2 regions of the Paenibacillus sp. FSL E2-0190 genome follow, and region 1 is predicted to be linked to the other one. Evidence: a T-box and tRNA genes for the amino acid it is inferred to sense, from the RefSeq annotation. Region 1 holds a T-box; the other holds one or more tRNA genes.

The links. A T-box is a leader RNA that pairs with one kind of tRNA and senses whether it is charged. The one in region 1 lies ahead of trpS (tryptophan--tRNA ligase), so its partner is inferred to be a tRNA-Trp.
Region 2: it encodes a tRNA-Trp, which carries the amino acid that the T-box ahead of trpS (tryptophan--tRNA ligase) is inferred to sense. The anticodon was not compared.

The regions. Positions count from the first base shown of each region.
Region 1 covers NZ_CP150306.1:2,966,710-2,981,381, forward strand. Annotated here, with positions in the region: gene NST25_RS12805 (exodeoxyribonuclease III) at 1-609, shown strand, start outside; gene NST25_RS12810 (serine hydrolase) at 677-2,116, opposite strand; gene NST25_RS12815 (VanZ family protein) at 2,204-3,340, opposite strand; gene NST25_RS12820 (hypothetical protein) at 3,493-3,840, shown strand; gene NST25_RS12825 (hypothetical protein) at 3,944-4,402, shown strand; gene NST25_RS12830 (aminopeptidase) at 4,507-5,739, shown strand; gene trpS (tryptophan--tRNA ligase) at 5,809-6,804, opposite strand; T-box leader at 6,907-7,189, opposite strand; gene NST25_RS12840 (hypothetical protein) at 7,387-7,812, shown strand; gene NST25_RS12845 (winged helix-turn-helix transcriptional regulator) at 7,963-8,346, opposite strand; gene NST25_RS12850 (sigma-70 family RNA polymerase sigma factor) at 8,572-9,108, shown strand; gene NST25_RS12855 (DUF4179 domain-containing protein) at 9,101-10,222, shown strand; gene NST25_RS12860 (hypothetical protein) at 11,439-13,760, opposite strand; gene NST25_RS12865 (ABC-F family ATP-binding cassette domain-containing protein) at 13,928-14,672, shown strand, end outside.
Region 2 covers NZ_CP150306.1:6,107,174-6,121,845, forward strand. Annotated here, with positions in the region: gene NST25_RS26730 (ABC transporter permease) at 1-1,053, shown strand, start outside; gene NST25_RS26735 (MetQ/NlpA family ABC transporter substrate-binding protein) at 1,142-1,972, opposite strand; gene NST25_RS26740 (methionine ABC transporter permease) at 2,015-2,677, opposite strand; gene NST25_RS26745 (ATP-binding cassette domain-containing protein) at 2,670-3,431, opposite strand; gene NST25_RS26750 (ADP-ribosylglycohydrolase family protein) at 3,917-5,314, opposite strand; gene NST25_RS26755 (nucleoside hydrolase) at 5,318-6,274, opposite strand; gene NST25_RS26760 (ABC transporter permease) at 6,315-7,253, opposite strand; gene NST25_RS26765 (ABC transporter permease) at 7,250-8,296, opposite strand; gene NST25_RS26770 (ABC transporter ATP-binding protein) at 8,289-9,851, opposite strand; gene NST25_RS26775 (BMP family ABC transporter substrate-binding protein) at 9,969-11,108, opposite strand; gene NST25_RS26780 (AraC family transcriptional regulator) at 11,436-12,191, shown strand; tRNA gene NST25_RS26785 (tRNA-Leu) at 12,327-12,405, opposite strand; tRNA gene NST25_RS26790 (tRNA-Cys) at 12,420-12,493, opposite strand; tRNA gene NST25_RS26795 (tRNA-Gly) at 12,503-12,577, opposite strand; tRNA gene NST25_RS26800 (tRNA-Gln) at 12,584-12,658, opposite strand; tRNA gene NST25_RS26805 (tRNA-His) at 12,678-12,753, opposite strand; tRNA gene NST25_RS26810 (tRNA-His) at 12,797-12,872, opposite strand; tRNA gene NST25_RS26815 (tRNA-Trp) at 12,896-12,969, opposite strand; tRNA gene NST25_RS26820 (tRNA-Tyr) at 12,976-13,061, opposite strand; tRNA gene NST25_RS26825 (tRNA-Thr) at 13,067-13,142, opposite strand; tRNA gene NST25_RS26830 (tRNA-Phe) at 13,171-13,246, opposite strand; tRNA gene NST25_RS26835 (tRNA-Asp) at 13,257-13,334, opposite strand; tRNA gene NST25_RS26840 (tRNA-Met) at 13,360-13,436, opposite strand; tRNA gene NST25_RS26845 (tRNA-Val) at 13,454-13,529, opposite strand; tRNA gene NST25_RS26850 (tRNA-Glu) at 13,585-13,659, opposite strand; tRNA gene NST25_RS26855 (tRNA-Ser) at 13,678-13,770, opposite strand; tRNA gene NST25_RS26860 (tRNA-Asn) at 13,774-13,849, opposite strand; rRNA gene NST25_RS26865 (23S ribosomal RNA) at 13,910-14,672, opposite strand, start outside.

The sequences.
Region 1 (14,672 bases):
CAATATTGGAATTATGCAGTGAAAAAAGGGTATTCAGGCACAGCTATATTCACCAAAATCAAGCCGATCTCTGTGAGATACGGAATGGAAGAGGATGATGAAGCGGAAGGCCGGATTATTACGCTGGAGTTCGAACATTTTTATCTAGTGAATGTGTATACACCAAATGCCAAACGAGATCTGGCTAGATTGGATTACAGAATGGAATGGGAGGACCGCTTCCGCAATTACCTTCTGGAACTGGACAAGCTAAAACCAGTCGTTGTATGCGGCGATATGAACGTAGCCCATCAGGATATTGATATCAAAAATGCTAAAGCTAACCGCGGAAACTCTGGCTTTACCGATGAAGAAAGAGGAAAAATGAGTACGCTGCTGGAGTCCGGCTTCATAGATACCTTTAGATATTTTCATCCAGAGCTTGAAGGCGTTTATTCATGGTGGTCTTATATGCCGAAGGTGAGAGAACGGAATGTAGGCTGGCGGATTGATTATTTCCTAGCTTCTTCTAGACTTGCACCTAATCTGCTGGATGCCCAAATCGATTGCCACATTATGGGGAGCGATCATTGCCCGGTCATCCTCAAGCTTGCTGATTTCACAGACTAGAATCGAATATTTAAAAGGCCGCTAAGTCTCTTTAAAGGACGAAGCGGTCTTTTGGATTCATTAAGAATTATAGTCTGCCAATGATCTCAGGGAATTCAGTCGGTCCCATATTCACATTAAACTTTTGTTTAAGAATTAGCTGATTCTCTAGTAAGATTATTTCAAGAGTTATGCAGAAAGGCATTTCAATAAACAATAAAGTAAGCTGTAGCTGATCATCAGCAACCCAAGTAAAGCTGGACATGATTCGGTTCAAGGAAGCATCAATGACCTGTGCGAAGCTTTCGAGCCATTCCCCTCGACCAAGACAGATCACAGAATCCTCTCCAGTCTTAAATTGTAAAGTAACTGCAGCTTCGTTGTTATTGAAAGAGATAGAGAAGGTGTCCAAGGCAAATTGGTTGTCATCGAGCTTATAGGTTAAGCCGTTTATTCGTTCTTCTTGTGATGAAGAGGGCTGCAGTTGTGGCGGATGGATAGATAAATTCTTTAATTGTTCAACCAAGTGGGCAGAAGCAGCCGGCTCTAATGGCAAGGGAGCTGGCTTCATCGCGGGAAGCAGATGTTCCGACACAGCATTCAACATTCCTTGTATACTGTCTGATGCAGCAGTAGTAATAATTACGGCATCTTGCTCCGGAAGCACAACACAGAGTTGACCGAAGGCGCCATCTGCCCGGTAGCCACCGTGCTGGCATTGCCAGAACTGATACCCATATCCCATTGCCCAGTCATGATCACCTTCGCCATTGGAAATATGTTTGGAAGTAGCCTCATTAATCCACTTTTCAGGCAGAACCCGTTGATTATTCCAGATTCCTTTTTGTAAGTATAGCTGGCCGAATTTAGCGATATCCTCGGTTGTAATGTTTAAGCCAAATCCCCCTGTGTTAATTCCACGTGGACAAGACTCCCACGTTGCACCGTGAATGCCCAGAGGAACGAAGAGGCGCGGTTCTAAATATTCTAGCAGTGTTTGGCCAGTAACCCGTTGAAGGATCGCGGCCAGCATGTAAGTAGCACCGGTATTATATAGGAAATGTGTACCCGGTTGTTTCTCGACGGGGACGGAGAAGAAAGCTTTCACCCAATTCCCGTCGGTACTTTTGCGAAGGGTGTCCATAGTATCCACGACATGCCCGGTACCCATCATCAATAGATGTCTGATTGTCATATTGGATAGATTCTCCGTGATAGTCGAAGGAGCCTCTTCAGGGAAAAAGGAGAGGACAGAATCATCGAGGGTGACAAGTTTCTCAGTAACAGCTAACCCGATTGCGGTTGAGGTGAAGCTTTTGCTAAGGGAAAATAACATATGCGGAAGAACGGACCTGTAAGGAGCCCACCAGCCTTCAGAGACCACATAACCATGTCGTAATAGCATAAAGCTGTGCAGGCCTAAATTTTGTTCTTCTACTGCACTAATAAAGCAGGATATTGCGGTTGATGAAATCCCCTGTTCTTCTGGAAGACTTCTAGATAACTGCAAGCTGCTTGTAGTTTCCATACGCTCATCTCCTAAATTTTGAGAATGCTCACCTCCTAATTCTATAATAATTTCCAATGTAAAAATACCATTTAAATAATAACTAGTTTAGCTTTCTACAGGGCTGTTGCTGGATACATCAGATTGGAGCCGTTTCTCTGGCCAAGAAATAACATGAGAAGTTCGACTTAGTTTCTCATACATTAGCTGAGTTTCTTTTTTGAATATACTAATGACTAAATGAATAAAGAAAGCCAAGTCTATCAATAGAACAAACAGATGAATAAGCATATTCCATACGGAGGAAAGATGCCCTAGAAGGGCGGAATCAAGCAAAAGAGCGTGAATCCCAAGCAGCACCCAATATAGCAGGCCATATCTGATCATCAGAGCCCAGAAAAAAGCATGATTCCCGCTGCTCTTCACCCGAATCCGCACCATCCATTTCCCTAAGGTCCGTCCGCCCGTGAGAGCCGGAACAAGCATGAAGTAAATACCAGTTACAATCCAGAAGGCAGCTTTTATATCGAATCCGAAGAGTACCCCAAACCCAATGCTCCACACCATACTATCGATTAGAAAAGCTATTCCTCTGCGGGTATAGGAGACTCTTTTGGCAGAGCGGTCAATGTTTGTATCCAGTTGTTCTATACGTGGCAATAGCCCGGAGATCCAAATGGAAATTCGAAATCCAAAAATCCCTCCGATTGTGTTGGTAATGAGATCATCGACATCAAAAAGACGGTAAGGATGATCGAAGAAACCATAAATTCCTGTAATCTGCGTGATCTCAAAGGACAAGGAAAAGGCAAAGGATAGTAGAATGCACACGACCCAGCGTGTACGAAAATAATAGCCCAGAAACATTCCAAACGGTACGGTCAATGCAACGTTAAAAATGACCTGTAAAAATGCAGGCTCACGCAGTAATGACCAGTAGGTCGAGATTTGTTCAGGGATGATTGACGATCCATCCACAATATCCTGAATAAACTGAAGGGGAATGAATTGGACGACACTCCCAGAAGGTGCTGCATTGTGCCGGGAGGATGGAAAAGGAAGCAAGACAAGAAAATAAGCGTTCATCAGATAGAGCAGCAGCAGATATAGGATTAAAGCTCTAAGCTTATGTATATAGCCATGTCTGCGGTATTGTACGATAAGAAAAGGTAGTGTGAAGACCAGCGCTGCTATTGGAAACATCATGAACGCATACGAAATTGGAAAAAAGTACGAATGAAACATAAGTCACCTGCCGTGGAATTGTTTTTATAAGAAAATTGACTCTACTTGGAAATAAGCTATCCCCGGCTCATTATAAGTTTTTATGATAGGGAACTCAACTAATTTATCGAACGTTTCCGGCATACATATGTCTATGAAGGAGCGTGAAGTGGATGGAGAAAAAGGTTCAGCAGTATTATCGGCTCAAGCAAAAACAAAAGGATATTGAAAAAGAATTGGCCGAGCTTCGTCAGGATATTTTAAATTATTGTAGTCAGCAGGAAACTAACGAGACTGAAATTGGCAGCTATAAAGTGAAGCTGGTCGTGCAAAACCGCAAAGAATACGATGATGCAAAGTTATATGAGACCTTATCAGACCCCGAAGTGTGGCGTTTGCTCTCCAAATCAGATCCGGCAAAGGTGGCAAGCTTGACCAAGTTGAATGTAATTTCAGAGGATAAAATCATGCATACTTATGCTTTGAAGACAGTGACACTGTTACAGGTGGATAAAAAATAGGGATTGAAGTGAGCGGTTCCTCGTGGGAGCCGCTTTATTTGGCTCATAACTGTCCAAATTAAGGAAATATGTTACAGTATTAGGGTGGAAGGGAGGTTGAATAGTGAAAAAAATAATCATCGGAGGCGTCATGGGCTTAACGATTTTACTTTTTTTCTTCTTTATTTTGCGGCATAATAATCAATCACTTGAGGTAAAACCGGATGTTATGTTCCCAACAACGGAATACAGGGTGACTGATAGTAGTGCTCCAGGATTACATATACTTATAACTGCTGAAGGGGCGGATGTTATTAAGATACAGGCTACATCCGGCAATTTATTGTTATGGAACCCCCCTGACTACAAGGTGCATAACAAAGGTCTTGAGCTGAAAATCAAATCTGGAGATCAAATTTATTGGAGTCCAATGGATGGGGAGAATAAGCAAATAGATGAACCTCAGGATACCAAGATCACAGTGATTGCTTACCATAATGATAAGCAGATCGGAACGTCCAATGTAGAGATTCATAAGAATGATCTAGGTGTCTATACAGGCGAAATACCTGAAGTGAAGTAGCTGAGAATCTAAATCGAATCGCAACTATCCTCGTTTTGCGTTAAAATAAGAAGTGAAGCTGACCGAGTCCTTATAGCAACCCTAGAGATGGAGGAAGAGAATTCATGAAAGATTTTGAAGTAATGCTGGAGAAATATGCGAACCTAGTTGTAAAAGTAGGAGTAAATGTACAGCCTGGACAAGTCCTTATGGTACATGCACCGATAGAAACCGCAGAACTTACTCGCTTGATTGTAGCGAAAGCCTATGAAGCGGGAGCTAAATATGTAATTGTTGACTGGGACGATGAAGCAACTACACGGATCCGTTATGAAAAAGCCCCAGAGGATTCTTTCGATTACTATCCACAGTGGCAGGCTGAGATGATGGAGAAATTCGCGGAAGAGAATGGTGCCATCTTACATATTAAAGTACCTGATCCTGAACTGTTTAATGGCATTGATTCTTCTAAGGTATCTAGAGCAGTCAAAGCAGCGGCTGTTGCTCGCAAGAACTACTCCAAATATACTCGGAACAGCAAAATTAGCTGGTCTCTGGTCAAAGCGCCAACACGTGCTTGGGCGAACAAGGTTTTTGCCGATCTTCCTGAAGAAGAGCGGGTAGAGGCGATGTGGGAAGCTGTATTCCAGATGAATCGTGTGGGCAGCAATGATCCGGTAGCTGCTTGGAGAGAGCATATTGGTCAGTTGAAAGAAAGTCAGGACAGAATGAACGCTAAACGTTATAAAAGCTTGCATTACCGTGCTCCGGGAACGGATCTGCATGTAGAGCTTCCGGAAGGCCATTTATGGCGCGGGGGTGGCGGTGAGAATGATAAAGGCGTTTATTTTGTAGCTAATATGCCAACGGAAGAGATTTATTCCATGCCCCATCGTACTGGCGTTAATGGCACAGTTAGAAGCACGCTCCCTCTTAATTTGAATGGACGGTTAGTTGAAGGACTTTCATTCACTTTTGAAAAAGGGAAAGTCGTAGCTTATGAAGCTGAATCCGGACGCGAACATTTAACCTCACTGCTGGCAACGGATGAAGGTGCATCTTATCTAGGAGAAGTAGCCTTAGTGCAGCATGATTCTCCAATCTCTCGCTTGAACCGCATTTTTTACAATACAGGGATTGATGAGAATGCCTCCTGCCATTTCGCGCTAGGAAGTGCTTATCCTGTAAATATTGAAGGCGGCACAAAGCTTACGAACGAAGAGCTTGTGGCTAGAGGAGCTAATGTCAGCTTAACTCATGTCGATTTTATGATCGGTTCAGCAGAGCTGGATATTGACGGAGAGCTGGCGGACGGCACGATTGAACCCGTATTCCGTAAGGGAAATTGGGTGTTGTAAGGAGAAGAAAAAAGCCGGATCTCTTCCAATGAGATTCCGGCTTTTTTTGAGTCCCTATACTGGTCATTTTTAGATTGAAAAATAGTTAAGACTCATAGCCTCACGTACTTCGGCCATTGTTTCTTGAGCAATGCTGCGGGCATGCTGTGTTCCAGAGATTAAGATTTCCTGCACAAGCTTTGGCTTAGTAGCATAATAGGAACGAAGCTCTCGCATCGGTTCTATAAGCTGATCTAGAGCTGTCGAAATCAACTGTTTGCAAGCAGAACAACCCATGGTACCCCGCTCACAGCCTTCACGAATTTCGGTTACCCCCGCTGAGCGAAAAGCACCATGATAAGCAAAAATAGGACAGATATCTGGATGTCCAGGATCATTTTTATGCACACGCGCTGGATCGGTTGTGGCTTTTCGTATCTTAAAGATAATCTCTTCCTTAGTGGAGTCCAGCTCGATGGCATTGCCAAGGCTTTTACTCATTTTAGCGTTGCCATCCGTACCCACAAGCCTCGGCGTCTCACTGATCAGCGCTTTGGGTTCCACCAGTATCGGGCTGTACAGCTCGTTGAATCTGCGGACGATTTTGCGGGTTAATTCCAGATGAGGGAGTTGGTCTTCCCCTACAGGAATGATCGTTGCTTTACAAAATGTTATGTCAGCAGTCTGACTAACTGGATAACCAAGAAAACCGTAATACAATTCATCTAAGCTCGAATTTTTCGATTCGGCTTTAATCGTGGGATTATGCCGTAAAGAATTCACAGTAACAAACATAGAGAACAAGAGGGTCAGCTCTGCGATTTCAGGGATCATCGATTGAATAAATATAGTTGTTTTCTCCGGATTTATACCCGCAGATAAATAGTCCAGTGTGATCTCATGCAGATGTTGACCCAGCAGCTGTGGACGATCAAAATGGGTCGTTAGGGCTTGAATATCCGCTAAAAACACAAAAGTTTCATATTGCTCCTGAAGGGCTACTCGGGTCTGCAAGCTGCCGGCGTAATGGCCAAGGTGAAGCTTTCCCGTCACTCGATCTCCAGTTAAGACACGTTCGTTCATCATATAAATTCCTCCTGTTATTTAGCATTTGGTTACACTCGAGTCGCCACCACCAGCCATCATCCATGGCCATCACCTCCTTTAAATGACAAAAAAACCTCATCCAATAAGGACGAAGTTGTCGTGGTACCACCTTAAATGATCGTGTCACCTTACGATTCTTGGCTTTCGATCTTCTCTTACCTGTACGGAGAGGTTGAATTTATTCTCGATACAGGTCCCTTGATAACGGCGGGAACCCCGGTTTTCCCTACTGCATCCATTAAGATAGTTCGGAAAAACAACTATAAAGGCCATTCGAGCATACGCTGGTCACCGGTTCGCACCTACCACCGGCTCTCTGAAGACCATGTTCGTCTGTCTACTTACCCTTTGTCATCGTTGTTCATGATATGTGAATTATTGTAATTCTGAACAGGGGTGTTGTCAATGAGTAGAAATCGTATGGTGATTGACGAGGTATCTAGGTTTATATGATCTAGCAAAGTATACCTTAAATGTATATAATCATCAGGAATTAAGTCCAATCTATCATTGTGGATTCACAATATACTACTCTATAACCTTGAAATGGAGTGATGATAAATGGCGACAATAATAAGTTATGGGTCACAGGCAAAAATCCCGTTAGATCCGTTTACTACTGCTATAACGGTTGCAGGGATTCCTGGAGCTGGAGCGGGTTTAGCTACAGCGCAAGTAAATATTAGTCCGGCTAATCCGGCTTCTTTCTCCAGTAGAGTCGAGTTAAATGGAAGTTTTAGTCTTACTGCACTTGCTAATAGCCAATTTCTTGTTATCATCCGACGAGCTGGAGTCGATATTTATAGATCCTTTTATCGTTTCACTACAATTACTGATATTCAATTAAGTGCTCAGTGGGTCGATGGTGCTTATATTGGAGTCCACAACTATGAATTGGTAATTCAGAATGATAGCAACTTGCCTATTAATCTATTTGGACCCATATCATTCACAGCAACTGCTATTGGAGGAGAGGGCGTAATTTAAGTTATGTTCCTGTGCGCCATTCAAGGGACGGGTGAATCAAAGCTTTGGACAGTTGAATCGATCTGATTCAGCTGTCCTTTTTTCGTGGGCATATAATTGAAGTACAACTCTCACAGCATAAATCTCCAACCATTTCCTTGATATAGCGGTTTATTTATTTAAGATGTTATCCTCTAAAACAGCGTATTTATCACCGTATTGTTTAATGATATGTTGTTCTCCCCAATTACATAATGCAGTCAAAATATCGCTTAAACTATCCCCATATTCACTAAGCTCGTATTCTACTTTTGGTGGAACCTGATTATAAACAATTCGGTTGATGATTCCATCTGCCTCAAGCTCGCGTAGCTGCTGGGTTAACATTTTTTGAGTAATGCCCGGCATCAACTGTTTTAACTCGGAGGTGCGTTTTTTGCCATGAGTTAAATGACATAGAATTACGCATTTCCATTTCCCTCCGATGACCTCTAGGGTGGCTTCAACAGAAATATTGTATTTTTTCTTGACAGTTGTTGTAGATGTTGTTGTCATGATAACCTCCAAGGTATGGGTACTTTTTAGCACCTATGGCACTTTTGAGTGCGTACTATTGATTATGTCCAATATAACTCATCATAACATTTTTCGTTCAATTTTTATAGAATGCTATAATTTAGAGAGCTTTGGGCGAAAAAAAGTTAAATGAAATAAAAACCGTTTCTATACCTCCCCCGTCTTAATCTATGAAAGGTTGAAGAGAGGAGGCTAAGGAAGGATATGACGATGACTAATGCAGAAATGAAAAAAGTAACGATTCTTGATACTCGGAGCGAGACAGATTTTTACGATTCGATATTGGTACATAGAGAACAATTGTACAGTATTGCTTATAGTTACTTGCGTAACCGAAACGATGCGCTGGAAGCGATGCAGGAAATGACTTGCCGGGCTTGGATTAAAAGAAAAACTTTAAAGGACCCCAAAGCATTCAAATCATGGATTATTCGAATTCTAATTTATGTCTGTATAGATGAACAAAGACGGAGAAAACGTTCCATGCCGCTGGTAGATGAAAGAATAGGAGAACAGGTCACACACATTGGCCATCATCGGATGGAAATGCTGTGGGCACTCGAGCAGGTTAAGCCCAAGTATCGCCATGTGCTGCTGCTAAAATACTACAACGATATGACCTTGACTGAGATCGCTAACATTATGAATAAACCCGAGGGGACGGTTAAGACTTGGCAGCATAAGGGGCTGAAGCAGTTGCGAACCATCATAAAGAATCGGGGTGAATGGAACAATGAGTAGTCAAGAGGAGCTTGCCATGTTAAGCGATGCCGAACGTATCCCACAAGAACAAAAAATAGAGAATGCAGCCGCTCAGATCTATGCGATCCAAGCAGGTTTGGAATTAGGCAAGAAACGTGGCAGAAGGTTAATATTCACAAAAAGTGCGATGTCTGTGCTGGCGGCTGCAGTGATGATAGCGGGCTTGCTGTTCTTCAATCCAACCCAGCTGTTGCCACAGCAAGGGACTTCGAGTGTTGATACGTTCGATTGGGGCGTATTGGAGCCTTTTAAAACATTGGCTGCAGCTGATATTGATGCTCTTACACTAGAGTCTGCAATTCGGAATGATTATGTACAAATCGTTAATAAGAGTGCTGAATCAAATGGATATAAAATTACGCTAAATGCTGTGCTTGCTGATGAAAATAAAATCATGCTGCTGTATACAGGGACAACAAGTGATGGTCAGGAAGTGTACAGTGTTAATAGTGTGAAGCTGACAGAAGCTGAAACTGGACGAGACGTAATGGAGGAGAATGGGAATAGGGGCGGAATGGGAGCACACGCAGAGGGAACCATATATACTTGGCTCGGTAAAACTGTATTCTCACTGGACCGAAATAAACCAAGGCCAACAGACGTAGTGGCGGATTTTCAGATTGCCTCTGTAGACCCGGGAATGTTAAGTAAACCGAAAACAGGAACGGTTTTATCCGACATGCGGTATTCTGATCGTTTAAAAGTGAACTTCTCTATTGATCCTAAGTTTTGGGAGCAGAAGACGGAGACATTAGTTGTAGACCACCCCTTCATAATTGACGGACAGGAAGTAAAACTAGCCGAAGTCGAGCTTTCTCCGTTAAGCATAGCGCTCAAATTTACGATAAATGAGGAATTGAAAACGGATTGGATCGTCCGAAATGAACTGTTTCAAAAGCTCCCCTATGAATTAACAGCGCAGGTTGGGAAGCGCGACATTAAAATTAATCCGAATTCTGGTAGTGGATCTGATGATGGATTTATAAGTTACTTCAGCAGTAATGTGTTGGATCACCCGAAGTCACTGCGACTGAAACTTAATGCGGGGGCAGATCGAGAGAAAGAAGAGTATATTGATATTCTGAAAAAATGAGCGGTAAGCGATATTAGTGAATATGCGTTGGGAGTTGTAATATAGAAAAAGGCCGCTGGTTGCGGCCTTTTTGTTATTGTTGGGACATTATACTAACTTTGCGAGTTACCTTTTAACACCAAACACGCCACTTGTTAAATGAGAACAAACTCCTGATGCTCCTATCGGGACTGTATGTGCATAATGCTCCTCACGGGGGCTATAGGCGCTTAATGTTCCTCAGGCTTCACACTTTTCTCAGGCTTCTCATGTTCCTCAGGCACCTCATGTTTCTCACGCTTCTCACGCTTCTCACGTTTCTCAGGTTTCTCATGTTCCTCACGCGCGTAACACTCCTAACGGACCATATTGCAGCTATTTTCGCTTTTTGGACCAATTTGCTTAGTTTTCGGACTGCATAGCTCTTATTGGTCTAAATCCACACCAAAATTGAGCATATTGGGTTGAATAGCTGCATCTGAGTCCGATAGCACTGCGAAATGCCCGGATTCTTCGAAATAAGGGCTCCTGTGTCCGAACCATCTGCCTCGTAAATACTGCACTGTAAACTCGCCATCTGACCTCGTAAATACTGCACTTTAAACTGTAAATCACCGTCTGAGCGTCTTAGCTATTTCGGCAGAACAAAAGTGGCATTAGTGCGGTACAAAAGAGTTGCTAATGTGGCAACTAAGTTAATAACGCTCCTCAGGTTTCTCATGCTCCTCAGGTTTCTCATGCTCCTCATGTTCCTCACGCGCGTAACACTCCTAACGGACTGTATTGCAACTATTTTGGCTTTTTTGACCAATTTGCTGAGTTTTCGGACTGTATAGCTCTTATTGGTCTAAATCCACACCCAAAATGAGCATATTGGGATGAATAGCTGCATCTGAGTCCGATAGCACTGCGAAATGCCCGGATTCTTCGAAATAAGGGCTCCTGAGTCCGAACCATCTGACCTCGTAAATACTGCACTGTAAACTGTAAAATCGTCGTCTGACCTCGTAAATACTGTACTGTAAACTAAAATTGTCGTCTGACCTCGTAAATATTACACTGTAAACTGTAAAATCACCGTCTGAGCGTCTGAGCAATTTCGGCGGTACAAAAGTGGTGTTAATGTGGCGTTAATATGGCGCTAGTAGCACTAATATGTCGCTAATTTGGTGCAAAGGTGGCGCTAGTGTGACAACTAAGTTAGTAACTTTTCTCGTTGTAGTAATGGGATATGTGTTCAGTAATTTGTTTTCAACCATTCCTCGTTTGACCAGGACAATTTGCCTGCCCCTGAGCCGTCAACAGCGGTAAGTCTAGATTTTAGACTAGCTGGGTCATCTGAAGTGTAGCTATAAGGTAGTGTTGTGAATCCGTTCCATGCAAATGCTTTAACGGCAGCGGGTACAGGGGAGAGAGGGCTGTTCTTAGATGTACTGTCTCCTCTGAACGTTGCTCCATCTAGTGAATAGATCGTATCTAAAGCTGCGATTGCACCCGTATATTTGCTATTACTTGCATCCGCTTGATTGTTGCGAAGAGGATACACTACATCAATGATTACAGACCTTTCAAGTAATACAGCTCCTCCTTCTGTAGAGATGGCTCCGTTACTTGTAACCCCGAAATGATACCCCTTGCTTGAGATCGCTTTTTCCATAGCGGAAGTTAGACGTTTTTTAGCCAATCTAGTATCTTCGTTGTCCATTACAATGTTATAGGCATGCGCATTACCACTACGAAGGCGGGGCATGCGGTCTTGTATATCTTTATAGTAGTTGTGATGGAGCGTTACAGAAAGAAGCGCATTATCAGCTGCAAACTCTGTTGCGCCTATTAAGTGGCCCTTTTTTTGACTAGCGGCAATCGCAATGATGTCGTCTTTACTTAGGCCAACTGAGCTGCTTCTTAAATAAGCGTACATGGGATAGGCAGCCTTGTTGGCTTCCATAGCATTAATTTGCTGAGTAACCCAGCTGTTTGCGTTTCTATCATCCCCTAAGAAGGATGACCATGAAATGGTGACGCCGTTGCTGCCTTTTTTAACATCGACAACTCCGTCATAAGATTTATTGAAGGTGCAGTGGTCGATCCATATGTTGTTGCTGTTCTCAATGGTGATGTAGTCCCAGTCGTTTTTATCGTAATTTCCTTTGGTTGCTTCATCCCATTCCCACAGCTCATCAAATTCAAGGTTGCGGATGATGACGTTAGAGCTTCTTTTAAAAGTAAAAGCGGCATGTTTAATGGTTGCACCCTTAGCTGAGAAAATGGTCAAACCGTCGAAGTTGTCTATAGACACTTTGCTGACACCAGTCTCTATTAATACGGGATGTGTTAAAGCACTGTTATGAGCGCTAAATGGGGAGATCTTTGCCGCATCAGAAATTTCATTCCATCCCAGATCCAAGTCGTTCATAATTTCAATAACCTTTATTTTGGATCCTTTTCTCAGTGCAGTGGCAAGATCTTCTGCGCTATATACCTTTTTATAGAGTGGACTGGTTTCTTGGATATTTCCACCACCTGTTGTTCCTATGGCAAACCCAGCCAAATCATATTCACTAACCTGAACCGGTGTAGGCGTTGGTGAAGCAGTCGGTATCGGCGTAGCAGTTGGTGTTGGTGAAACAGTCGGTATCGGCGTAGCAGTAGGTGTCGGTGAAGCAGTTGGTGTTGGTGAAGAAGTCGGTATCGGTGTAACAGTCGGTGTTGGTGAAACAGTAGGTATCGGCGTAGCAGTAGGTATCGGTGTAGCAGTAGGTGTTGGTATAGCAGTCGGAGTCGGTATAGCAGTTGGTGTTGGTGAAGAAGTCGGTATCGGTGTAACAGTCGGTGTTGGTGAAACAGTCGGAGTCGGTATAGCAGTTGGTGTTGGTGTAACAGTCGGTGTCGGTGAAGCAGTCGGTAATGGCGTAGCAGTAGGTGTTGGTGTCGGTGTAGTGCCAATGGTGTCAGAAACGGTCACGTTGTCGAACATCGTAATTGTCTTAAAGGTAACGAGCCCTGCTGCACCTTTTTTTAATTTGGAATCGGAAGCTGAGAGCTCCAGCGTATCATTTACATACATGTTGATGGTATTTCCGCTCATTTCGAGTTTTACGTTATACCAAACTCCTGTTTGCAGAGCGTAAGGTTTGCTGGACAAAGTTGTAGTAGATCCAGAAACTTTCTTTCTGATTTCCAGCATGCCATCATTATTATTATACAAAGAAGCTGCATAAAAATTATTTCCATCTATGTATCTGCCTGCAACATAAGTTCTGTTTGAGCCATTAAAATCAACAACTTTTACATCCGCTTCCACAGTGTAATCGCTCCAGGCTGGATCACCTGCAGAAGTACGTCCTTCTTTTGTGGCAGATTGGTAATATACGCTGTTGCCTTCGTCCTCAACAATAGTCCAATTCCCACTAGTGGATGTCCATAGATTATCGCCCTCTTCAAAGCGGTCTTGGAAGAAGGTAGAAGCACTTGCCGGATACACAATAAAAAGAGAAAAGAGCAGGGTAATGCACATAATAACACTAGCATTTTTCTTGAATGATTTTAGCAAACTCATTGTAATCCTCCTTATGTATTTATAAATTTATATTAATATAAATACATATATCGGAAATAAATATAAGTAATAATATGATTATAAAGTCCTTTTTTTAATTAGTGCTATAATAGCTTTTTGGGTATTCAACGATGAATTCTGATCTATACGAACTAGGAGTGATAGACTTGAGCGTAATCCGAATGGAGAACGTAACTAAGAAATATGAGAATACATTGATCTTTCGAGATATTTATTTTCGCGTGGGCAAGGGTGAACGTATTGGCTTAATCGGACGAAATGGAGCAGGTAAATCTACTGTTTTTAAGCTAATCATGGGAAAAGAGGAGCCAACGGCAGGAAAAGTAGAGTTAGATCCCAATGTGAAGATCAGCTACTTCTCTCAATTTTCGGAGCTTTCCGGGTCTTTGTCTGTACAACAAGAGTTAGAACTTTGCTTCGAAGAGGTAGCACGCATTGAACAGGAGCTTAACCAAATAGGAGAACAGCTTGGGCAGGTGTCGGATGATGTCCAGATGAATGCACTTTTAGAGCGCCAAGCTGAGCTTTTTGAACAAATGGAGCATTTGGATGGCTGGAATGTATCTGTGGAAATCAATACGGTGCTGACTAAATTAGGATTCGATGAGAGATCGCGGCATCAACCTGTAGAGGAGTTATCCGGAGGCTGGAGGAACCGCGCGGCACTGGCTAAAGTCTTAATTGAAGCGCCCGATGTTGTATTGCTCGATGAGCCTACTAATTTTTTGGATATGGAAGGGATCGTATGGTTGGAGCAGTGGCTGCACCGTTTCAATGGGGCGATGCTTCTGGTTTCTCATGATCGGCAATTTATTGACAGAGTGGTCACGCGGACGATAGAAATCGAGAACTATCATTTTCAGGAATATGAAGGCAATTATACCGATTACG
Region 2 (14,672 bases), 3.1 Mb from region 1:
GAATTCGCCAACAATCTAAGTAAAATTGACGGTGTAGAAACTGTTGATAAGGTTTACCACAGATATGTTCCATCTCCTGTCGATGATGCTGTCCGGGCTATTTTGGAGCCAATGGCAGCTGCTGACCCACATCCTTATCTTCTCTCCACTTTAGATAAGGGGGGGATGGTCTACAATCATTTATATGGATTAGATCCGGGCTGGTATGATCTTGTGGACAAGGATATTATTGAAGGGGAGTTTAACAGGCAGAAGTTTGCTTCAGGAAAATATGCGGTCATATCTGAGGCCATGTTTATAGAAGAAGATAGCTACCGCACCTATTATCATCCTGGAGATACAGTCACTTTCGAGAAGTCGGATAAATCTTATGAAGTGATGGCAGTAGTAAAACATGATGCAGTATATGCTGCCACAACAAAATCTTACTCTATGTTAGGTTACAACATCTTCCTCCCTGCTTCGGAGCTGCAGAAGGAAATGCCGAAGGGTACAGATCCAGCCAATATCGTTTCAGCCACACTACATGTCGATCCGACTAAGCTGGACCAGGTAGAACAAGTGGTCAAAGCTTTAACAGATTCAACTGATGAATTAACTTTAAAATCAAGGGAGGATTACAAGGATGAGCTCGGTGGATTCATTCGCATTTTTCAAACCGTCGGGTATGGGCTTAGCCTGGTCATTGCTCTAATCGGGGTGCTGAATTATATCAACACTGTACTCACCGGGGTAGTCTCCCGCCGGAATGAACTTGCCATGCTGGAGAGTATTGGCATGACCAAAAAGCAGCTAAAACGTATGCTGATCCTTGAAGGATTCTACACCGTTTTGCTAACCGTCCTCATAACCTCAACATTAGGTGTATTGCTGACCTATAACCTTTCCAAAAACATCACGGAAAATATGGCCTTTATGGTATTTCAGATGAGTTGGCTGCCGTTTATCCTCACCGTTCCTATTTTGTTAATTCTCGCTTACACAGTGACACTGAGAGCCTATAAAACGTTATCCCAAGCATCCATTGTGGAACGGCTGAGAGAAGCCGAGTAATGTAAGACACACCTAAATACTCCTATTACAAAAAGGGCAGCCCGGTAAATATCGCCGGGCTGCCCTTTTTTATAGATCCATATTCAGCTTATTTAAACGCAGGCAACGCAATATCCGCGTAATTATCCTCAAGGAACTTTTTCACTTCAGGACCGCTGATCCGTTTAGCCAGCTTTTGAATGGCGTCAGAGTCCTTGTTATCTTCACGTGCCACCAAAGTAATTGTGAATTCGGAATCTTCGCCTTCCGTAATCAGTGCATCTTTCTTCGGTGTCAATCCTAGTGGGCTCGCATAAGCCGGAGTCATGGCTACCAGATCGCCATCATCAAGCATACGGGCCAGCATTAGGAGATCGACTTCTTCAAACTTGAATTTTTTTGGATTTTCAGTAATGTCTGCTTGTGTGGCTTGAATGCCTACGCCTTCTTTTAGCTTAATAAGATCAGCTGCAGCGAACATTTGCAATGAACGGCCGATGTTAGATGGATCATTAGCCATTACAAGCGTAGCCCCTTCAGGAAGATCAGCTATAGTCTTATAACGTTTGGAGTATCCGCCATAAATAGCGTCATAAACAGGCTGTACCTCTACCAGATTAGAGCCTTTGCTTTCATTATATTGCTTCATATAAGGAACGTGTTGGAAAAAGTTAGCGTCTACTTCTTTATTAGCCAACGCCTCATTAGGCTGCACATTATCAGAGAGAACAACGATCTCCAGATCAATGCCATCTTCCTTCAGGAGCGGCTTCACAATATCCAGAATTTCTGTCATAGGTGGGATCAGTGTAGCGATCTTTAATTTGGTTAACTCATCATTACTACCTTTTGCAGTATTGTTCTCGGCTGCTTTATTAGAGCCACAACCCGCTACGACCAATACCATTAATGTAAGCACAAGTATCATTGATTTTTTCATTAGTACTACTAACCCCCAGTTTATATATTGAACTATTTTGTATTACCGCTTATCCAACAGCCTTGCGATAGTCCCCCCGGTGAACTGAACCAATTGGACTAATACAATCATCACTAGAATGGCATAGATCATCACTTCCGTCTCAAAACGCTGATAACCATAACGGATAGCGAAATCACCAACCCCTCCCCCACCAACAACTCCCATCACGGTCGAGAAGGAGATAAAGCTAATTGTAGAAGTAGTAAGTCCAAGGACTAGACCCGAACGAGCTTCCACATACAGAAATTTAAAGATCAAGCCCAGCTTCGAGGCTCCCATCGATAATGCTGCTTCAATGACCCCTTTAGGAACCTCCAGCAACGACTGCTCCACTAACCGAGCATAATAGGCAATAGCGATTATAGATAATGGAACCGCTGCTGCAATCGTACCAATGGCGGTCCCGACCAGGAAACGAGTGACTGGAATTAGCGCAACGACCAGCAGCAGGAACGGAAAAGAGCGGATAATATTAACGATACTGTTGAGCACCAGAGACAACGTTGTATTCTCATAAAGCTGCCCTTTTCGGAAAAAAAACAACAAGGTACCCAGTGGAAGCCCCAGCAGCACGGCCGCTCCAACAGAAATACCAACCATCACAAAGGTTTCACCAATCGAATCCCACATCTGTGCCTGATATTGAAGTACACTATCAAACATGATCTTCCCCCGCTTTACCAAGAATCTGATCGCGGTATGTCCCGGTAGTGGCTGCCGCTGGACGGAATTCACCGTCTTCACGAGAGAACGAATCTACAATGCGCCCTTTTTCCATCACCGATACATGAGTACATATGCTTTTGACAACATCCATCTCATGCGTAACAATGACAACCGTTACTCCAAGACTTGAATTCACATGCTTCAGCACGTTCAAGATATCTGTAGTGGTTCCAGGGTCCAGGGAGGACGTTGGCTCGTCACACAGTAATATTCCCGGACTGTTCGCTAGCGCGCGGGCAATCGCAACACGCTGACGTTGTCCTCCGCTGAGCTGTGCCGGATATTGTTTTGCCTTATCTGCCAGTCCAACAAAATCCAGACACTCCTTCACACGCTTCATTCGTTCATGCTTTGGGACATCTGCCAGCTCCAGCGGGATCGAAACATTCCGCTCTACAGTGACGTTATAAACAAGATTAAATTGTTGAAAGATCATTCCAATCTTTTGCCTTGCTTTACGCAGTGCTTTACTAGGCATTTCGGTCAGGTTGTGGCCATCTACGGTAACCGTTCCCTCATCCGGCTGTTCCAGAAGATTCATCAGTCGCAGCAGCGTAGATTTCCCCGCACCACTCTCACCAATGATCCCATGAATGGATCCCTGCTTTACCTCCAGCGATACCTCATCTACAGCCTGATAGATGCCTTCCTTCAGCTTGTACCCTTTACTTACCCGACTCAGCGACAGTATTAGAAGCTCCCCCTTCCTTTCCCTTATATAATGAACCTCCATCAAGTGAGACATTGTATTACAATTTTCTAAAATCTGTTTTATTAAAAATCTCCTTAAATAATAAGACATTTCTTCTGCTGTGTCATCATTTTTCTTTAAATGATATACCAGGAAGGTTGATGAAAACCTAAAACCCCTTTATACCGGGCTCTTTTTACACATTTATTAATAAAATAAAAAGGGTTAGCAAAGATAATCCTTCCCTCTTGAAATCATGATTCTCCTATTGCCCCACCACTAAACGCTCCACTGTTAATATAGCCATATTTGGTTTTTTTAAGTGTATGAAATGCAGTTAAAGCTACATTTGGTTCGTTGGAGTGTGATTAAAGACCTGCTGTTACACAAAAAAAGATGTCTAAGCCAATAGCTTAAGACATCCCATAATTCATATAGTAATCCCTGAATCCCTGATCTATCGAGTCCCATACTCGCTAAATCTTTTATGCCTTTTCGCCAAGCTCTCTGCGAATCTTCAAGAACACTTGGTAGCTGCGTTCCGCACATTCCGAAATCGCTATCGGATGAAATCCGGGCAGATCGGCATATAACGTATCGTGAAGCGGTTCGATCCATGAAGCCGGCAACTTACTTGCTCCAAGCTTCGCTCCCATAATTGAGCCCACAGTAGCCCCGTTACAGTCTGTATCCATTCCACCATATACGGAAGTGACAACTGTTTTTTCAAAGTCATTCCCGCCATAAACAAGCGACGCAGCTACAAGAGCAGCATTATTATTTGTATGGACTGCATCATAGTGGCTAAAAGTATCCCAAATGTTACGAACCAACTCCCGCTCACTTTTGGCCTTCTGCGCAATATCTATCCCCCGCAAAACATCACTGGCCAAACGACTGGTACGCGGAATCTCACTAAGGCCTATCTCTAGGATCCGTTCATTATCCTTCTCTGCAAAAGCTGCCGATATCATCGCCGCATTCAACATCTCACCGTAGATACCATTTTTCACATGTGAAAATGAAGCGTCGCGCCAGCCTAGTTCTGCCGCAAGCTCAGGATAACCTGCTGCGCCATAAGCCAGTCCATCTGCGCGTATAGCGGCACCAATCCACTCGCGGTAAGGGTTTAAGTGCATCCGCACTCTTTCCTGCCGCACCAGCCAATCCGCAGGCTTCTCGCCATGCAGATGAGAGGTCTCCTGCGCAAAATTCATATATGACTGTGTCTCCGCCGTGCACACCTGACTATATGTTAAATGTGTATGCCACAGCTTTCCGATATCCCAAGAATCCCAGTTCAGACCCTTCTGCTCCAGCAGCATAAGACCCAGGACAGTGTAGCGAATATCGTCATCGCTTTCCATATACTTGATCGTCTCGCGGGTACTCGCATATGTCCATTCACTTAAGCCAAGACCATATTCAGCCTCTGCCCGTGAATGCCCAGGCGTATAGCCAGTAATTGGCCAGGCGTCCGCACCCTGAAACCATAGCTCAATATTCTCCCAGCCCGAACGGCCATCTTTCCCATAGAGATAGTCCCAATACTCCAGCGGTTTCCCGAGTGCGCAGCCGACACTTCTACCGAGCCAGGCTCCATAGAACTTATCTCTCCATTCTGCCTCGCTCCAGTCCGCCTCAAGCTTACGTGGACCTTCTGGACGTAGTTGACGAATCTCCTCCAGAGAGGATGGCTCTTGATACGGAAAATCCTCACTAATCGTAAGCTCCATTAGCTCATTGTATACCTGCATCAGCTTGAGCTCATCGGCACCAGCAGCCGCTAGCTTATCCGCGAACCCATCAATCTCGCAACCTTCTTCTCCACGCTGAGCAATTTCAAACTGCACGGTCTCTTGAAGTCTCTCCCATCCTGCCATAGGCTACTTCCCTTCAGCCGCTAGCAGCAGCTCTTGATCAAGCTTTTCCAGTGAATCAAAGATCAGCTTCATAAATGCTTCCCGGTCAACGCCCACCAATACTTGTACATTCGCTGGACGATCCGTCTTTTTCCGTCTGTCTGCAACTGTCATTCCCCGCGTCAGCTTGCCTTCGGTCTCCACCGTTACATATAGATGCTCAGATTCAAATAGTTCCGGATGCAGCAGCCAGGCAACAGCACATGGATCATGCAGCGCACTGCCGACATAGCCCATTTTTTTACCGTAAATCGAATAGAAATCCAGCAATTCTCCGACCATTGTAGACACTGGTCCCCGCTCTTTCAATGCTAGGATCTCATCTTCAAAAATAGCAGCCTTATCGGTCACATCCAGACCACTCATTGTGATCGGAATCCCCGACTCAAACACAATACGGGCTGCTTCAGGATCTACATAGATATTAAACTCCGCAGTAGAGGTGACATTCCCATAAGAGATACCTCCCCCCATCAGTGAGATTTTTTCAATTCTGTCTTTAATCTCTGGATAAGCCGTGATTAGCAGTGCGATATTTGTTAAAGGAGCCATCGGCACGAGCGTAATCTTCTCCTCTGAAGAACGGATGATATTCAGCATAAACTCCACAGCACCCTGCTCTACAGGGCGGAATTTACTTGGAGGCAAAAGCGGCCCATCCATGCCCGATTCACCATGCGCTTCCTCACCTGTAACAAGCTTGCCGAACAGTGGGCCAGCAGCCCCTTTAGCTACAGGAATGTCAGCATTCACGAAGCTGATCACCTTCAGGGCGTTTTCCGTGATTTTATCTAAAATTTGGTTTCCACCAACCGTTGTAATCCCGCGCAGATCTAACTTCTCCGAATTTGCTATGGCAAGCAGTATCGCTATTGCGTCATCATGCCCTGGATCGCAGTCAATAATAATAGGTGTTGGCATAGTTACTCACTCCTTGTCTGTGTATCAATCATTTCAATCGCTATTTAACTAGCGGACTTTTAAGTTTTTTATTCTTTTTTCGTGTCTCAGATACTGCGTAGATCACAAGTCCAATTACTGTGGCTACATAAGGAAGAGTGGCGATTAGCTCCGCAGGAATCTTTAACACCTGTAGCGCATTCGACAATGCATCTGCAGTACCAAATAATAAAGAGGTCAGCGCCGTGCCTACGGTCGTACTTCTTCCCATCGACTCAGCGGCAATGGCAATCCAGCCCCGGCCAGCGATCATATCGCGGGTAAACAGTGACAAATACCCCATCGACATATAAGCACCGCCTAAACCGGCAAAAAATCCGCTAAGCAGCAAAGCCATATACTGTATTTTTACAACACTTACACCCACGGATTGAGCCGCATGTGGATTTTCACCCACTGAACGAATGCGCAGTCCAAGCGGTGTACGGTTTAATAGATAGTAGACAACAAACACAGCCAATATAGAAACATACGTCAGTATGTGATGCCCCGATAAAATAGGTCCAAGCACCGGGATATCCTTCAACAAAGGAATCTGGACACTAGGCAGAACTTTACTCGCCAGAGAAGTGGAAGAACCCTTGTCGCCACTAAGCAGATAGAGGATAAACACAGTGCCTCCCGAAGCGAACATATTAATGGCCACACCCCCGAGAATGATATGTGTTTTGAATTTCAGGGTGAAAAAAGCTAATATTCCAGCGATCAATGTTCCAGACAGCACCGCCCCAAGCAGACCTACCCACGCGCTATGCGTATAGCTGCTTATGATGACACCCGCTAAAGCGGCAACAAGCATAATGCCCTCCATCCCAATGTTAATGATCCCTGCACGATTGGAGATAAGTGCGCCGAGCGCAGCGAACAGAATCGGAGTCGTCACGCGAAGGACAGAGAACGCAAAGTCAGTTGTAAAAATCACATCAAACAAACTGTTCACGCTTCCTTCGCCTCCTTCAAGAGCATCCGATTTTTCCAGAACTTCAGAAATTGCTCAGCCGAAATCAGAAGAATGATAATTGCCTGTATAATTGAGATCATCTCTGAAGGTACATCAGACAGACGAGCCATCATGTCAGCCCCAATTCGAATGTACGCTAGGAATAATGCAGAGCCGATTACGGACAGCGGATTATTTTTGGCTAACATCGCTACAAGGGCACCATCCAAACCATAACCAGGCAGTGACGTCCATTGGAAACGGTTATACATCCCCAGCACTTCTACGGAGCCCCCCATACCTGCGATAAAACCTGCAATCAAGTGGACGAGAATAATAACCTTGGCTGTCTTCATACCGGAATAACGGGCAAAGTCCCGGTTGATGCCTGTCATGCGCAGCTCATATCCCCATTTCGTTTTGTATAGGAATAGATGAGCTGCAATAATAAGCACGATAACGATAATAAGACCGGTATGAATACGGGTGCCCGAGACCATTTTACTCAGCAGTGCCGTTTTCTCGAATTTGTAGGATACATTGGCAAAAGCTTTAGCATCACGCAGATGATAGTTCAGTAGGTATAGCCCTACTCCGAACAAAATATTATTGAACATTAAGGATGTAACCAACTCATTAGCATTCCATTTTGCCTTCAGAATACCAGGTATTGCCGAGAGCAACGCTCCTACAATTGAACCTGCAGCAATAGCTACCATCGGATGCAGCCAGCCGTCCAGCGTTAAATGAATAGCCAATACGGAAGTTACAACACCGGAGAAATAGAAAATCCCTTCAGCTCCCAGGTTGAACATATTGGCTCGAAACAACAAGGATACTGCCAACCCAGTGAACATGAGCGGAATCGCCATCTCAATCACATTACCAATATGACCTTTACTGGATAACGGCTCTAATAGGAATATACCAATCGTCTTCACAGGCTGATTACTGACCAAAGAGATGATCAGAAAGGCAATAGCGAGTGCAATAACGATTACCGCCGATGTCCGAATGTACTCAAAATATTTAACTTTAAACATGATTTACGGCCCTCCCGATGTGCTCCTCGTCCTGTCGATGAATCCCCAGCATATAAAGACCTAATTCTTCCTCACTAACCTTAGAGGGCTCCTCGAAAAAGGCAACAATCTTACCCTCGTACATTACTAACAGACTATCGCTGATCTCCAAGATCTCATTCAAATCTGCCGACACTAGCAAAATCGCGCAATCGTCTGAACGTAATTCCAACAACTTTTGATGTATGAACTGGGCTGCGCCTATATCCACACCCCGTGTCGGCTGTTCTGCAATAAGCAGCTGCGGTTCAGTCGAACACTCTCTAGCTACGACTACCTTCTGCATGTTACCACCTGACAACATTCCTATGGGCTGAGAAGGTCCTGAACAGCGGACTTTAAATTCCTCTACAAGGGATACTGCTAGCTTGGCAATTCGTGAGCCATTCAAAAAAAGACCTTTATTCATTGCTTTTGTACGATACTGAGTAGATAGCAGATTATCAGCTATGCTTGCTTCACTAGCGATCCCTTGCCGCATCCGATCCTCCGGTATATAGGAAACGCCTAGCTTACGAATATCCAAAATATCCGATTCACGGATATCCTTTCCCTTCACTAGTACAGAGCCCTGACTTGAGACACCTCTCAAGCTACCTGTAAGAGCTTCAATGAGCTGTGTCTGCCCGTTGCCTTCTACACCAGCAATCCCAACGATCTGCCCACCACGTACCGCAAAATTGATATCCGACAATAATGCTTTGCCATCTGCATCATTCACACTGAGTCCCTGCACCGTTAGTATTGGCTCACTAACAGCCAGAATCTCTTTGTCATATTTCAGCACGACGTCTCTGCCGACCATTAGTCGCGAGATTTCCTGTTCTGTCACATCCTGTGTTTGAAAAACACCTTCACTACGGCCGCTGCGCATAATCGTAATTCTGTCGCAAATCGCTTTGACTTCCTTTAATTTGTGCGAAATAAAAACTATCGTATGGCCCTGTTCCCTTAATTGCTTAAGCTCGCGGAACAATTCCTCTGTTTCCTGTGGAGTCAACACCGCAGTTGGCTCATCAAGCACCAGAATTTTAGCACCACGCAGCAGCGCCTTAAGAATCTCAACCTTTTGTTTCATCCCAACTGTAAGATCCTCTACTTTTGCCTTTGGATCCACTGCCAGATTGTATTTCCTTGCGGTCTCTTCCGTCATGCGCACAGCCTCGGCATAATTAATGCCAACTCCTCTGCGCGGCTCCATACCCAGCACCATATTCTCTGCCACCGTAAAAGAAGGTACCAACATGAAATGCTGGTGGACCATGCCGATGCCTCTATCAATGGCGTCCTGAGCGGATTGCAGCTTTACTTTTTCACCCTTGATATAGATCTCGCCTTCACTTGGCTCTTCCATGCCGAACATAATCTTCATTAAAGTCGATTTACCTGCACCGTTCTCACCTGCAATCGCATGTATTTCTCCCTCACGTAAAGAAAAATGCACGTCTTTATTTGCAACGACGCCATTGGGATATACCTTGGTAATTCCCCGCATTTCCAGCAGAGCTGTGTACATAGGTCTCAACGCCTTTCAACTTGGAGGTCTGCAAAAATATACAGCTGGAATTCCCCTGACTAGAAGAATCTCCAACTGTAGGTTTAACTCTATAGAACTGATCTTAAGATTTAAAGCTTAAGGCTTAACTGCGTTACGAATAGCTTCTACCTCTGCGGTTTCCATCCCCATCGCATTATCCACTTTAACTTCTTTATTGATCAGCTTTTGCTTCACTTCTTCAACCTTGGCCTGAAGATCAGCCGGGAATACATTTTTATAAATATCATTCTCAGCAATACCTACACCATCATCTACAAAGCTCAATACATCACGTTTGCCCATTTCTAGCGTACCCTCTTGCAATCTCTTCACTGCACCTAGAATAGCCGTATCAATCTTTTTAATAGATGAAGTAACGATTAGATTTGCTTTTTCACTATCCGTATCGTTAATCAACATTGCCTGATCGGAGTCTACACCAATTGCATATTTTTTCTTCTCTTTAGCTGCGTCAAAGATCCCAAGACCTGTACCCCCAGCCACGTTAAAAATAACATCCACACCGGAGTTATATTGAATTAGAGACAGCTCCTTACCTTTTGCAGGGTTAACAAAATCACCAGCGTACGACACAGCCACTTTTACATCAGGATCAACGTACTGAGCACCTTGAATGTAACCGACCAAGAAAGCATTAATCCCCGGAATATCCATACCGCCGACAAACCCAATCACATTCTCAGGGGTAGCATTCGGCATATCCGATTGTGTAGCTAATGCTGCTACGGCACCTGCCAAGAAAGATACTTCATTTGTCGCATAAGACATGTTGTACATGTTATCTGGTGCTTCATCGATGTCGGTATCATAATTAATGAATTTTTTGTCTGGATACAATTCTGCCGTTGCATTAAACATCTCTGTAATTTCAGAACCGCCAGAAATAATTACATCCCAATCCTCGGAAGCGATATCGTTAAATGTAGGCTCCCATTTCGTTTTATCAACGCCCATTTCAACAACCTTTGTTACTGCACCAAGTTCATCCTTAACCTTTTGCAAGCCGTTATTAGCGGAATCAAAAAATGATTTATCCCCAAGTGTCCCCGGAATCAGCAATACAACCTTGAGTTTATCCCCTGCACCTGTTTCTCCGCCTTCGTCCGCTTTGGATCCAGTATTCGTTGAAGAACCATTATTGGACGTGTTATTCCCACATGCTGTGACCAGAACCATCACCATTAATAACAACAAAGAAAGAACTTTTTTATTCATTACTCTATTCCACCCCTAATTTTAGTTGGTTAGTAATCCGCAGAATCCCATCTTCACCCATTGTATAATTCACGGTTCAAATGGAAATTCTCTTTTTTCCAAATAAAGTATCATTAAAAGTAATAAACTTAACGTTTAGGCTCAAAAATAGCAATAAAAATACCATTATTATTAATAATCCGCTTTATTTCCGAACGAGATGGCCAGTCAGGTTGCGAACTTTCGGATTTATTGATACGATCATAACAAATATTATTAAAAATAATTATATGATTTCGGTCATTGTTTTGTACGATTCGGCTAAAACATAAGTATTGGAGGATCATCATGGATCGTGTTCTATATATTGTAAGTGCCACACATGAGCTAAATACTTATATCCCTCCACACCAGCATGAATGCTACGAACTAGTCTATTATTTACAGGGGGTAGGGACAACCAATGTTGGCCCACGAAGTTACCATTTTCGCTCCTCTTCTTTCGCGCTTGTGCCACCCAATCATAAACATGACGAGCACCACCGTGAGGATGCAAATGTATTATTTGTAGGCTTCCACTCAGAACACCCCAATATGAGTAATCTGCTCGGCGTATATGAAGATGATAAAGATCAGACCGTTCTTCAAATCCTGCTGCGAATGAAAGCAGAGTTTACACGCAAGCAAGACGGATTCTCTGAGCTTCTAAACCTACAAATGAGCGAGATTACCGTCCATCTTATGAGGCTTCTTAGTGCCTCTGGATATCAATCCCCAACAGAAGATCGAGTACAATATGTCCTTAATTATATGAATGAGCATTATCGCCATAAATTGTCCGTCGAAACACTATCAGAAATGTCCGGATATAGTTACGATCGTTTTCGCCATCTATTTAAAGAACGTTTCGGGTCTTCACCCCTGCGGTATTTGCTGTTAAAACGCCTGGATTATGCAAAATCTCTATTACGTCATACTCAGATGCAAATCTCTGAAGTATCTGCTGCTGCAGGTTTTGTGAACGATGCCCAATTCTGCAATATGTTCAAACGAGAAATAGGTCTTACCCCGCGAGCATTCCGCATTAATAATCAATCAGGTTAATCACTAATCAGATTAAAAAAAGCCGTTGAAATAGAGAAACTCTCTATTCAACGGCTTACTGCTGTAAACCCAAGGACATAAAGAAAAAGGTTTGTAAGATTGCTTATAAAAGCATTCTTACAAACCTTTTTAAGATACCGGCGAGAGGACTCGAACCTCCACGGTTTCCCACTCGATTTTGAGTCGAGCGCGTCTGCCATTCCGCCACGCCGGCACATATGAACTAAATGGAGGCGCCACCCAGATTTGAACTGGGGATAAAGCTTTTGCAGAGCTTTGCCTTACCACTTGGCTATGGCGCCATGAAAACTTGGAGCGGACGACGGGAATCGAACCCGCGACCCTCGCCTTGGCAAGGCGATGCTCTACCGCTGAGCCACGTCCGCATAAAATGGCTGGGGATATAGGATTCGAACCTATGAGTGACGGAGTCAAAGTCCGTTGCCTTACCGCTTGGCTAATCCCCAATAACATTTTAAAGTAAAATGGGGCGACTGATGGGTCTCGAACCCACGAATGCCGGAACCACAATCCGGTGCGTTAACCCCTTCGCCACAGTCGCCATATTAAGTTGATATTGTTGCCATTATTCATTTTAAAGTAAATGGGGCGGCCGATGGGTCTCGAACCCACGAATGCCGGAACCACAATCCGGTGCGTTAACCCCTTCGCCACGGCCGCCATATTAAACTTTAGAAAGAACTTGGCAGGGGCAGCAGGAATTGAACCCACACCAACGGTTTTGGAGACCGTTGTTCTACCTTTAAACTATGCCCCTAAAAACTGGTGGAGGATGATGGATTCGAACCACCGAACACTCACGTGAGCAGATTTACAGTCTGATGCGTTTGGCCACTTCGCTAATCCTCCAAGGATGGTGCCGGCGAGAGGACTTGAACCCCCAACCTACTGATTACAAGTCAGTTGCTCTACCAATTGAGCTACACCGGCATGGCACTCATTCTTTTGTGATGATAAATGGTGGCTCGGGACGGAATCGAACCGCCGACACGAGGATTTTCAGTCCTCTGCTCTACCGACTGAGCTACCGAGCCATGATGAAAATGGCGGAACCGACGGGATTCGAACCCGCGATCTCCTGCGTGACAGGCAGGCATGTTAGGCCAACTACACCACGGTTCCAAAAGATATAATTGCTTAAGTTAATTGGTTGCGGGGGCAGGATTTGAACCTGCGGCCTTCGGGTTATGAGCCCGACGAGCTACCGGGCTGCTCCACCCCGCGTCAGTAAGAAAGTGTTATGGTGGAGGCTGAGGGGATCGAACCCCCGACCCTCTGCTTGTAAGGCAGATGCTCTCCCAGCTGAGCTAAGCCTCCATAAACAACAATTGTTATTGTACCAAAGTCCACTAGGATAAATCAAGTGAAAATTTGGTGACCCGTATGGGATTCGAACCCATGTTACCTCCGTGAAAGGGAGGTGTCTTAACCCCTTGACCAACGGGCCATACTAATTAAAAATTTGTGGCGGAGAGAGAGGGATTCGAACCCTCGAGACGCTTGTGGCGCCTACACGATTTCCAATCGTGCTCCTTCGGCCAAACTCGGACACCTCTCCATATGGCTCCCCGAACAGGACTCGAACCTGTGACAACTCGATTAACAGTCGAGTGCTCTACCAACTGAGCTATCAGGGAATATTCATACCAGGCTTGATGCCTGAAAACTGAATCCGAAACGAATCTGCATTCTACGTATAGGATAAGCCCTCGACCGATTAGTATTGGTCAGCTCCATGCATTACTGCACTTCCACCTCCAACCTATCTACCTCGTCGTCTTCAAGGGGTCTTACTAATTGGGAAATCTCATCTTGAGGGGGGCTTCACGCTTAGATGCTTTCAGCGCTTATCCCGTCCGTACGTAGCTACCCAGCCATGCTCCTGGCGGAACAACTGGTGCACCAGCGGTACGTCCATCCCGGTCCTCTCGTACTAAGGACAGCTCCTCTCAAATTTCCTGCGCCCACGACAGATAGGGACCGAACTGTCTCACGACGTTCTGAACCCAGCTCGCGTACCGCTTTAATGGGCGAACAGCCCAACCCTTGGGACCTACTTCAGCCCCAGGATGCGATGAGCCGACATCGAGGTGCCAAACCTCCCCGTCGATGTGGACTCTTGGGGGAGATAAGCCTGTTATCCCCAGGGTAGCTTTTATCCGTTGAGCGATGGCCCTTCCATGCGGTACCACCGGATCACTAAGTCCGACTTTCGTCCCTGCTCGACTTGTAGGTCTCGCAGTCAAGCTCCCTTATGCCTTTGCACTCTGCGAATGATTTCCAACCATTCTGAGGGAACCTTGGAACGCCTCCGTTACTCTTTAGGAGGCGACCGCCCCAGTCAAACTGCCCGCCTGACACGGTCCCCGTACCCGATAAGGGTACTAGGTTAGAACCTAGATACGATCAGGGTGGTATCCCAACGGCGCCTCCACCGAAGCTTGCGCTCCGATTTCTACG